Regions from separate parts of the Paenibacillus sp. 102 genome, predicted to be linked through region 2. Evidence: riboswitches for the same ligand, from Rfam matches in the RefSeq annotation. Region 2 holds a riboswitch; each other region holds the start of a gene.
The links. A riboswitch is a leader RNA that binds a small molecule or an ion and turns the genes downstream of it on or off. The one in region 2 is predicted to bind S-adenosylmethionine.
Positions count from the first base shown of each region.

Region 1: it holds a riboswitch for S-adenosylmethionine, as region 2 does, so the genes downstream of both, metK (methionine adenosyltransferase) here and AAIE21_RS07635 (Na+/H+ antiporter NhaC family protein) in region 2, are expected to answer to the same signal.
Region 3: it holds a riboswitch for S-adenosylmethionine, as region 2 does, so the genes downstream of both, AAIE21_RS11855 (ECF-type riboflavin transporter substrate-binding protein) here and AAIE21_RS07635 (Na+/H+ antiporter NhaC family protein) in region 2, are expected to answer to the same signal.
Region 4: it holds a riboswitch for S-adenosylmethionine, as region 2 does, so the genes downstream of both, AAIE21_RS23085 (peptide ABC transporter substrate-binding protein) here and AAIE21_RS07635 (Na+/H+ antiporter NhaC family protein) in region 2, are expected to answer to the same signal.

Region 1 is NZ_JBCGHT010000009.1:58,334-60,539, forward strand. Features, by position in the region: gene pckA (phosphoenolpyruvate carboxykinase (ATP)) at 1-830, opposite strand, end outside; SAM riboswitch class I at 1,060-1,182, shown strand; gene metK (methionine adenosyltransferase) at 1,348-2,206, shown strand, end outside.
Region 2 is NZ_JBCGHT010000002.1:332,174-334,379, reverse strand. Features, by position in the region: gene gltP (glutamate/aspartate:proton symporter GltP) at 1-362, shown strand, start outside; gene AAIE21_RS07640 (ribonuclease FAU-1 family protein) at 430-948, shown strand; SAM riboswitch class I at 1,099-1,203, shown strand; gene AAIE21_RS07635 (Na+/H+ antiporter NhaC family protein) at 1,298-2,206, shown strand, end outside.
Region 3 is NZ_JBCGHT010000003.1:515,500-517,705, forward strand. Features, by position in the region: gene AAIE21_RS11850 (ABC transporter ATP-binding protein) at 1-811, opposite strand, end outside; gene AAIE21_RS11855 (ECF-type riboflavin transporter substrate-binding protein) at 822-1,370, opposite strand; SAM riboswitch class I at 1,510-1,627, opposite strand; gene AAIE21_RS11860 (aspartate/glutamate racemase family protein) at 1,772-2,206, shown strand, end outside.
Region 4 is NZ_JBCGHT010000015.1:65,618-67,823, reverse strand. Features, by position in the region: gene AAIE21_RS23085 (peptide ABC transporter substrate-binding protein) at 1-1,115, opposite strand, end outside; SAM riboswitch class I at 1,259-1,363, opposite strand; gene AAIE21_RS23080 (aldo/keto reductase) at 1,524-2,206, opposite strand, start outside.

The DNA.
Region 1 (2,206 bases), on a different contig from region 2:
AGGTTAATACATTTCGCGTAGCAACCGCCTTCAATATTGAACACGCCGTTATCAGACCAACCGTGCTCATCATCACCGATTAATTTACGGTGTGGGTCAGCAGATAGTGTTGTTTTACCTGTTCCAGATAAACCGAAGAATAAAGCAACATCGCCTTCTTCACCTACGTTTGCAGAGCAGTGCATAGATAAAATATCTTGTTCTGGAAGTAAGAAGTTCATAATAGAGAAAATTGATTTTTTCATTTCTCCAGCGTATTCAGTACCACCAATTAATACGATGCGTTTTTCAAATGAAACCATGATGAATGCTTCAGAATTTGTGCCGTCGATCGCTGGATCTGCCTTAAAGCTTGGTGCAGAGACAATTGTAAATTCAGATTCATGAGTTGCTAATTCTTCTTCAGTTGGACGAATAAATAATTGATGTACAAATAAATTGTGCCATGCATATTCGTTAACAACTTGTAAAGGAAGACGATAGTTACGATCAGCACCAGCGAATCCTTTGAATACGAATAATTCTTCTTTTTCCTTTAAGTATTCTAATACTTTTGTATATAATTTATTAAAATGTTCTTCAGAAATCGGTTGATTTACGGGTCCCCAAGCAATCTTATCTGCAACCGAAACTTCTTTCACAATAAATTTATCTTTAGGAGAACGTCCTGTATATTTTCCTGTAGAAGCAGAGACGGCACCAGTAGAAGTTAATTTCCCTTCATTTCTCATTAGTACTTTTTCTACTAATTGTGGAACGCTTAGTTGAACCTGTGCATTGCTTCCGTTCAGTAATTCGTGTAATCCAATTTGGACATTCACAGTACTCATATTTATATACCATCCTTTTCATTTTAATGAAATATTTCTCGTAATCCCCACCAAGAGTATAACACAATCATATAAATAATGTATACTATTTATTTGTTTTTGTTTGTGTGAATGTATTATTTTCCTATTAATATTTCGTTCGACAAGAAACGCGAAAAACTTGTAGGAAAATGTGAATATTAATTGACAAATGAATATCATTTCTTTAGTATAGGTTGGGACGGATACTCTCTTATCCCGAGCTGGCGGAGGGACAGGCCCGATGAAGCCCGGCAACCTCACTTGTAACGGTAATAAACAAGTGAATAGGTGCTAAAACCTGTGCGAGGCGAACGGTCTCGAACGATAAGAGCGAAGGGCAAAAAGCAGTATGCAAGTAGCAAATTAAACCTTTCCTCTATAATAGGAAAGGTTTTTCTTTATACTTGTGTGGGAGAATAAATGAATGTCGCAGTTTGTGGCAAATTAAGGATGAGTTCCGTACAATATATACAATTACTGTAGGGAGGTTTACCACATGACAAAACAACGTCATCTGTTCACATCTGAGTCTGTAACTGAAGGACATCCAGATAAAATTTGTGACCAAATTTCTGATTCAATTTTAGATGCGATCTTAGCAAAAGACGCAAATGCACGTGTAGCTTGTGAAACAACAGTAACAACTGGTTTAGTATTAGTAGCGGGAGAAATTACGACTTCTACTTATGTAGATATTCCAAAGATCGTTCGTGAAACAATCCAAGGAATCGGTTATACTCGTGCAAAATACGGATTCGATGCAGAAACTTGTGCAGTTTTAACATCTATCGATGAGCAATCTGCTGACATCGCTATGGGGGTTGACCAAGCGTTAGAAGCACGTGAAGGTCAAATGACTGACGCTGAGATTGAGGCAATTGGTGCAGGAGACCAAGGTTTAATGTTTGGTTTCGCATGTAATGAAACAAAAGAATTAATGCCACTTCCAATCTCACTTGCTCACAAATTAGCTCGTCGTTTAACTGAAGTTCGTAAAGATGAAACATTAGAATACTTACGTCCAGACGGTAAAACGCAAGTTACAGTTGAGTATGATGAAAATGGTAAACCAGTACGTATCGATACAATTGTAATTTCTACACAGCATCATCCAGAAGTTACATGGGAACAAATCGATAGCGACTTAAAAGAGCACGTAATCAAAGCTGTAGTACCAGCAGAATTAATGGATGAAGAAACGAAATTCTTCATTAACCCAACTGGTCGTTTCGTAATCGGTGGACCACAAGGAGATGCTGGTTTAACAGGACGTAAAATCATCGTTGATACTTACGGTGGATACGCTCGTCACGGCGGCGGTGCATTCTCTGGTAAGGATGCTACAAAAGTTGACC
Region 2 (2,206 bases):
GATCAACTTTATATCAAGCCATTGCAGCGATTTTCTTAGCGCAAATGTATGGCATTGATTTATCTCTTACGCAGCAAATTACATTATTGCTTGTATTAATGGTTACATCTAAAGGGATTGCGGGTGTACCGGGTGTATCATTTGTTGTATTATTAGCAACATTAGGTACAGTAGGTATTCCGGCAGAGGGATTAGCATTTATCGCAGGTATTGACCGTATTTTAGATATGGCTCGTACAGCAGTTAACGTAGTAGGTAACTCTTTAGCAGCTGTTGTTATGTCTAAATGGGAAGGTCAATATGACGATGCAAAAGGACAAGCTTATGTAAAAGAGATTTCTCAAAAACAGCAAGTAGCTTAATTATTATTCGAAAAGCTCTCACATATTATGTGAGAGCTTTTCTATATAGAAAAAGGAGCGGAGAGTAATGAAACGGAAGTACGGAAACGGTTCTTCTTGGGAGCGATTAATAGAGAAGACGTATACGGTGAAGAACATAGGAGAAGGTATGTTAGGAATATTGCATATGCTGAAAGTGAAAGAGCCTAGTTTTAAAGAGTACAACGATAGAGAGCTTTGTATTGTAAACGATGGATATACGTGGGTGCAATATTTTATAAATGATAAAAACTTTGCAATTACAGCTATGTTAAATGAAAGAATGGAATTAGTACAGTATTATATTGATGTGGCGGAAAAATATAAAATAGATGAACGAGGTATGCCGTATTTTGATGATCTATATTTGGATGTAGTGCTATTACCAAATGGTGATGTATATTTGTTGGATGAAGATGAATTAGAAACAGCGTATATGGATGGAGATATTTCGAAAGAAGAATATAAAGTAGCTTGGAATACAGCTAGTTGGATTATTGAAGCAATTGGAAAAGAGAATTTTTCTTGGATTACAGTTTTAGAAACAGAAATTGAAAAATTAAAATAATATTTTTTTTTACAGAAAGCTTGATTTATTCGTATTTTTGTATAAATATCAAAAAATACCAATGATTTTTACATAAATAATAATTGACTTTTGATTTGTAAGCGAGTAAAGTTAGGGAAGAAATTATTATTAAAAATAAAATATGAAACCTTCTTATAAAGAGAGGCGGAGGGACTGGCCCTACGATGCCTCGGCAGCGGACTCGCAACAGAGTGCTGTGCCAAATCCAGCAAGCATGTGCTTGATAGATGAGGAGAGTGTTTCTTATAGATGTATAAGACCTCTTCTTTTGGGAAGAGGTCTTTTGTTATAAGATAGAAAAGGTTTAGAACTAGGGAGAGATGTTATTTTGAAACAAATGAAGGGAAATGGCTTAGCATTATTACCTCTTGGAATATTCTTAGCGCTATTTATTGGCTCTGGAATCATTACAGGGGATTTTTATAAATTGCCGATACTTGTAGCTATTTTAATTGCTGTAGGGACTGCATTAGTGATGAACAGAAAAGAAAGCTTTACATCAAAAGTAGAACGGTTTGCCAAAGGGGCTGGTAATCCGGATATTATGATTATGGTTTTGATTTTTGTACTTGCTGGTGCGTTTTCTGAAACAGCAAAAGGAATGGGCGGGGTTGACTCTACAGTTAATTTAGCGCTATCTATTTTACCACAAGGGTTTATCGTTGCAGGAATTTTTGTTATAGGTGCCTTTATTTCATTAGCAATGGGAACTTCGATGGGGACTATTGCAGCGATAGCACCAATTGCAGTAGGGATTAGCCAGCAAACAGATATTTCTATTGCGTTAACGATGGCAACAGTTGTTGGCGGGGCGATGTTTGGTGATAATCTATCGTTTATTTCTGACACGACAATTGCAGCAGTTCGTTCACAAGGTACGGAAATGAAAGATAAGTTTAAAACAAACTTTTTAATTGTTTTACCAGCTGCAATTATTACAATTATAGTATTGGTTTTCCTTACATTAGGAAATCATACAGAAATCAAAGCTCACACATTTGACTGGGTGAAAATATTGCCGTATGCGGTTGTGCTTGTTACAGCTTTACTTGGATGGAATGTGCTTGTTGTGTTAGCAGGCGGAACGGTTCTATCAGGTTTTATTGGTCTTATTGATGGAAGCTACACATTAGCTAGCTTCTTTAAAAGTGTTACAACAGGGATAAATGGAATGATGGAGCTTGTATTACTAGCAATTTTAATCGGTGGAATGGTTGAAATCATTCAATATAATGGT
Region 3 (2,206 bases), on a different contig from region 2:
AAGTTTCAATTGGATATATTTCTTCATCTAAAATATTCATTTTTAGATTTTTTAACGCTTCAATATATACAGGTTCTCTTAATCCTATATTTTGTAGAATGTTTGTTTGTAAAATCCTTTTTGGTGAATCGATTGCTACAATTCTCCCTTCCTCTATTAATATGATTTTATCAAGGTCTAATTTTAGTATTTCTTCTATTCTATGCTCAATAATAACGATTGTTTTATTTGATTGTTGGTGAACCTTTTGAATAAGTTCTACTGTTTTCAAACTACTTATAGGGTCTAAATTCGCTAGTGGCTCATCAAATAATAATATGTCAGCATCTGTCGTTAGTAGCCCAGCAAGAGATACAGATTGTTTTTGGCCACCAGACAATTCATGTGGGCTTCGTGAATGAAATGCGTGCATCTGTACTTTCTGCAAAGAGTCCATAACAACCGCCTTCATTTTCTTCTGTTCTACACAATCGTTTTCTAGTGAAAAAGCAACATCTTCTCCTACGGTTAAACCAATAAATTGGGAATCTTGATCTTGTAAAATAGTTCCTACATGCTTACTTTGTTCAAAAATACTACCTTTTCGTGGATCCTTACCACATATTGAAATGTTCCCAGTACTTGATCCTTCATATGAAAAGGGGATCAGCCCATTTATACAATGGGCCAACGTTGATTTTCCTGATCCACTTCGACCGACAATCAATACTTTTTCTCCTGGATAAATATGGAATGTAACATTCTTTAAAGTAGGTTCTGTCACTTGTTTATATTGAAATGTGAATTGTTCAAAGGAAATAATAGGCTTCATTGTACTATCCCTACTTTTCAATTTTTAAATGTGTATGTTTTTTATTCGCCTTCGCTAATCCAAGTGTAATTGGTAAACCAAGAATTAAGAATACAAGGACATCTGCAATCGTTGCACCAAATACTTGAATAATAATTTTATCTAAAGGTTCCCCCATAACGATAATATCAAAAGCACCGGCAAATATAATTGCAATGACAATCCCAATTAAACCAGTTACAGCAAAATATGAAATATCTCGATTATGGAATATTCCATTTTTCACACTGAAACTCGCTCTTTTTTGTACAAGTCCCATCGTAAATCCAATAATTCCTGAGCTAAGTACCCACCCCCACCATATCCCCCATCCAGCGATAATATCTGTCACTGTATGACCGATAAGGCCAATCAAAAGCCCTGCAAATGGCCCGAAAATTGCACCAAAAATTGTTAATATAGCTAGAGCAGGTTTTATAAATGTGTTTGGGGCAATTGAAAGTCCCCATAGACCTAATACACCATATATTGCAGAACCGATTCCAATTGCTACGACTAATTTTGTAGATAATTTGTTCATATGGATTCTCCTCTCATTCCAGTTAGCTTATATTAGTCCTATATGTAAAAGAAAATTGAATTATGCATCTTCACTTCCTTTCTTCCCAATAAAAAATGACCTCTTCTATAAGAGGTCATTTGCGTATGGAGATATGATCCTCTTATCTTTCAAAAGACAATACGTCTTTTGCGGAATTAGCACCTTCCTATTTCTATGAATAAATAGGGGTTGCTGAGGTTTCATAGGGCCGTTCCCTCCACCTCTCTGGATAAGTATTCGTTTGTAATTTGTATTATTGCATTAACGTAAATTAATTTCAATATTTTTCTTTTTTGAAAAACAAATAAATAAATCATTGTATTCTCATCGGAATTATGGAATAATTAATGTAACAAACGGGATAACGGGAGGAATTGATCATGAAAGTAATTGGGCTAATTGGTGGATTAAGCTGGGAATCAACATCTCTTTATTATAAACATATTAATACGCTAACTTTATCTCAGTATAATCATAATGCAAAGCTTGTTTTATATAGCATGGATTTTGGCGAAGTGACAACTTTATTACAAAATCAACAATATGAGGAAGTGCAAAACCAACTCGTTCAAGTAGCAAAAAAAGTAGAACATTCCGGTGCAGATTGTATACTTATGTGTTCAAATACAGTACACCAATTTGCGGAAGAAGTAGAACAAGCAATCTCTATCCCCCTTCTCCACATTGGAGATGTAAGCGCTGAAGAAATTGTTGAACATGATGTGAAACGGATTGGTTTACTTGGAACAAAACAGACAATGGAACAAGATTTTTATAAAACGAGACTAGCTAATTATGGTATTGAAACAATTATT
Region 4 (2,206 bases), on a different contig from region 2:
TGTTGCGCTTCTTTTGTATTTTCTTTTGTTAAATTACCATTCTCTTCACGGAAGTCTTTCCCATTTGGCCCTTTGGCGAAATTTTTTGGCACTAGAGAATAGGAAGGTAGAGAGCCATCATTTAAAAGCACATTTACAAATGCTTTCTTATCTATCGATTTATCGATTGCTTGACGAACATTTATATTTTGTAATGTTTTATTTTTCTGGTTCATACGTACGAATTGTACCCCAACATCTGGTCGTTCTTTAAAGTTACTATCTTTGCGATATTTATCAACAAGATCAGATGTTAAAGTAAGTCGATCAATTTGTTTTGATTCATATAAATTAACAGCTGTTGAATGATCTTTGACAACATTAAAATTAATTTCTTCAAGTTTCACATTATCCTTATCCCAATAGTTGGTATTTTTCTTAAACTTAAAGCTTTGTTCATGTTTCCAATCACTTAATGTAAAGGCACCGTTATAAAGAATCGTGTTATCCTCTAATGCATATTTATCACCTTGTGATTTGAAGAATGCTTCATTAATTGGTAAGAATGTTGGAAATGCCGTTAAACTAATAAAGTATGGAACAGGGCGCTCTAATTCAACTTCAAAGGTGTGGTCATCGATTGCTTTTACACCGAGCTGATCAGCCGGAAGTTCTTTACTATTAATCTTTTTTGCATTTTTTATATCAAAGAATAAAAATGCATATTCAGAAGCAGTTGCTGGGTCAACTGCACGTTGCCAAGCAAAGACGAAATCTTTTGCTGTAACAGGAGTGCCGTTTGACCATTTCGAATCTCGTAAATGGAACGTATATTTTGTTTTATCAGAACTTACGTCATGAGATTTTGCCACACCAGGAACAGGCTTATTTCCTTCACCGAGGTTATATAAACCTTCAAATACATTTCTCATTACTTGACCAGAGTCAGTATCTGTAGCACGTGCAGTGTCCATTGTACGAATCTCTGTACCAGTGGCTAAGTTCAATACTTGTTTATCAGGAGCTTTATCCTTTGCTTTTGCTCCACTTGCTTCGTCTTTATAGCTACCGCATCCTGTTAATAAAATACTTGCTCCTAAAACAGATGCCACAGCAGGTACAAATTTCTTTTTCATGTAAAATTCCTCCCTAAAATTGTTTGGTTATTCAAAAAGAGTGATGAACAATTTATGAGGGAAAGAAAAACTCCCTCTTTTCTTATCGAGAAAGAGGGAGTTTTGTTTACAAGGCATGTACCTGTATATAAACGAAGTCCCTCATTCTATCTTTCAAGCATAATGCTTGCAGGAAGTGGCACAGTATTCAAAGTGAACCTGTTGCCGAGGTTTCAAAGGGCCAGTCCCTCCACCTCTCTTGATACAATGAGTAAACAATTTGTATTAATTTTTCGTTTCTTTGATTATTCAAAATCTTACACCTAGGCGAATGAACTGTCAATAAAATGAAATATAGTTTAAATTTTCAGTTTTCTAGGTGCGGTATAAAAAGAAGAGTCACTGTGCAATTACACAGTGACTCTCATTTTAAAAATCGAAATTATCAGGGTCTGGACCAACACGATGATTTTCATTTAATGATTGAATTGCCTTCATATCTTCAGCGTTTAATTCAAAATCAAAGATGTTTGCATTTTCGATAATACGATGTTCTTTAATTGATTTAGGAATTGTTACAACTTCATTTTGTAGATCCCAGCGTAAAATGATTTGTGCTGTTGATTTGTTATATTTTGTAGCAATTTCTTGCAATGTTGAATGGTCAAGTAATTGACCTTGCATTAATGGTGACCATGCTTCTAGTTGAATAGTATGCTCTTTACAGAAAGAGTGAAGTTCTCCTTGTGTTAAGCGTGGATGATATTCAACTTGATTAATCATCGGTTTAATTTCAGCGATTTCTAGAACATCTTGTAAGTGGTGGATTTGGAAATTGCTGACACCAATAGCACGAACACGACCGTCTTTATAAAGTTTCTCTAATGCTTTCCATGTTTCTGTATATTTTCCTTTTACAGGCCAGTGCACTAAGTATAGATCTAAGTATTCCAAGCCTAATTTTTGTAATGTTGATTCGAAAGCCTGTAATGTTGATTCATAGCCTTGATCACTATTCCATACTTTTGATGTGATGAATAATTCTTCACGTGAAACTCCACATTCACGAATTGCCTGTCCAACGCCAACTTCATTTTTATACACTGCAGCTG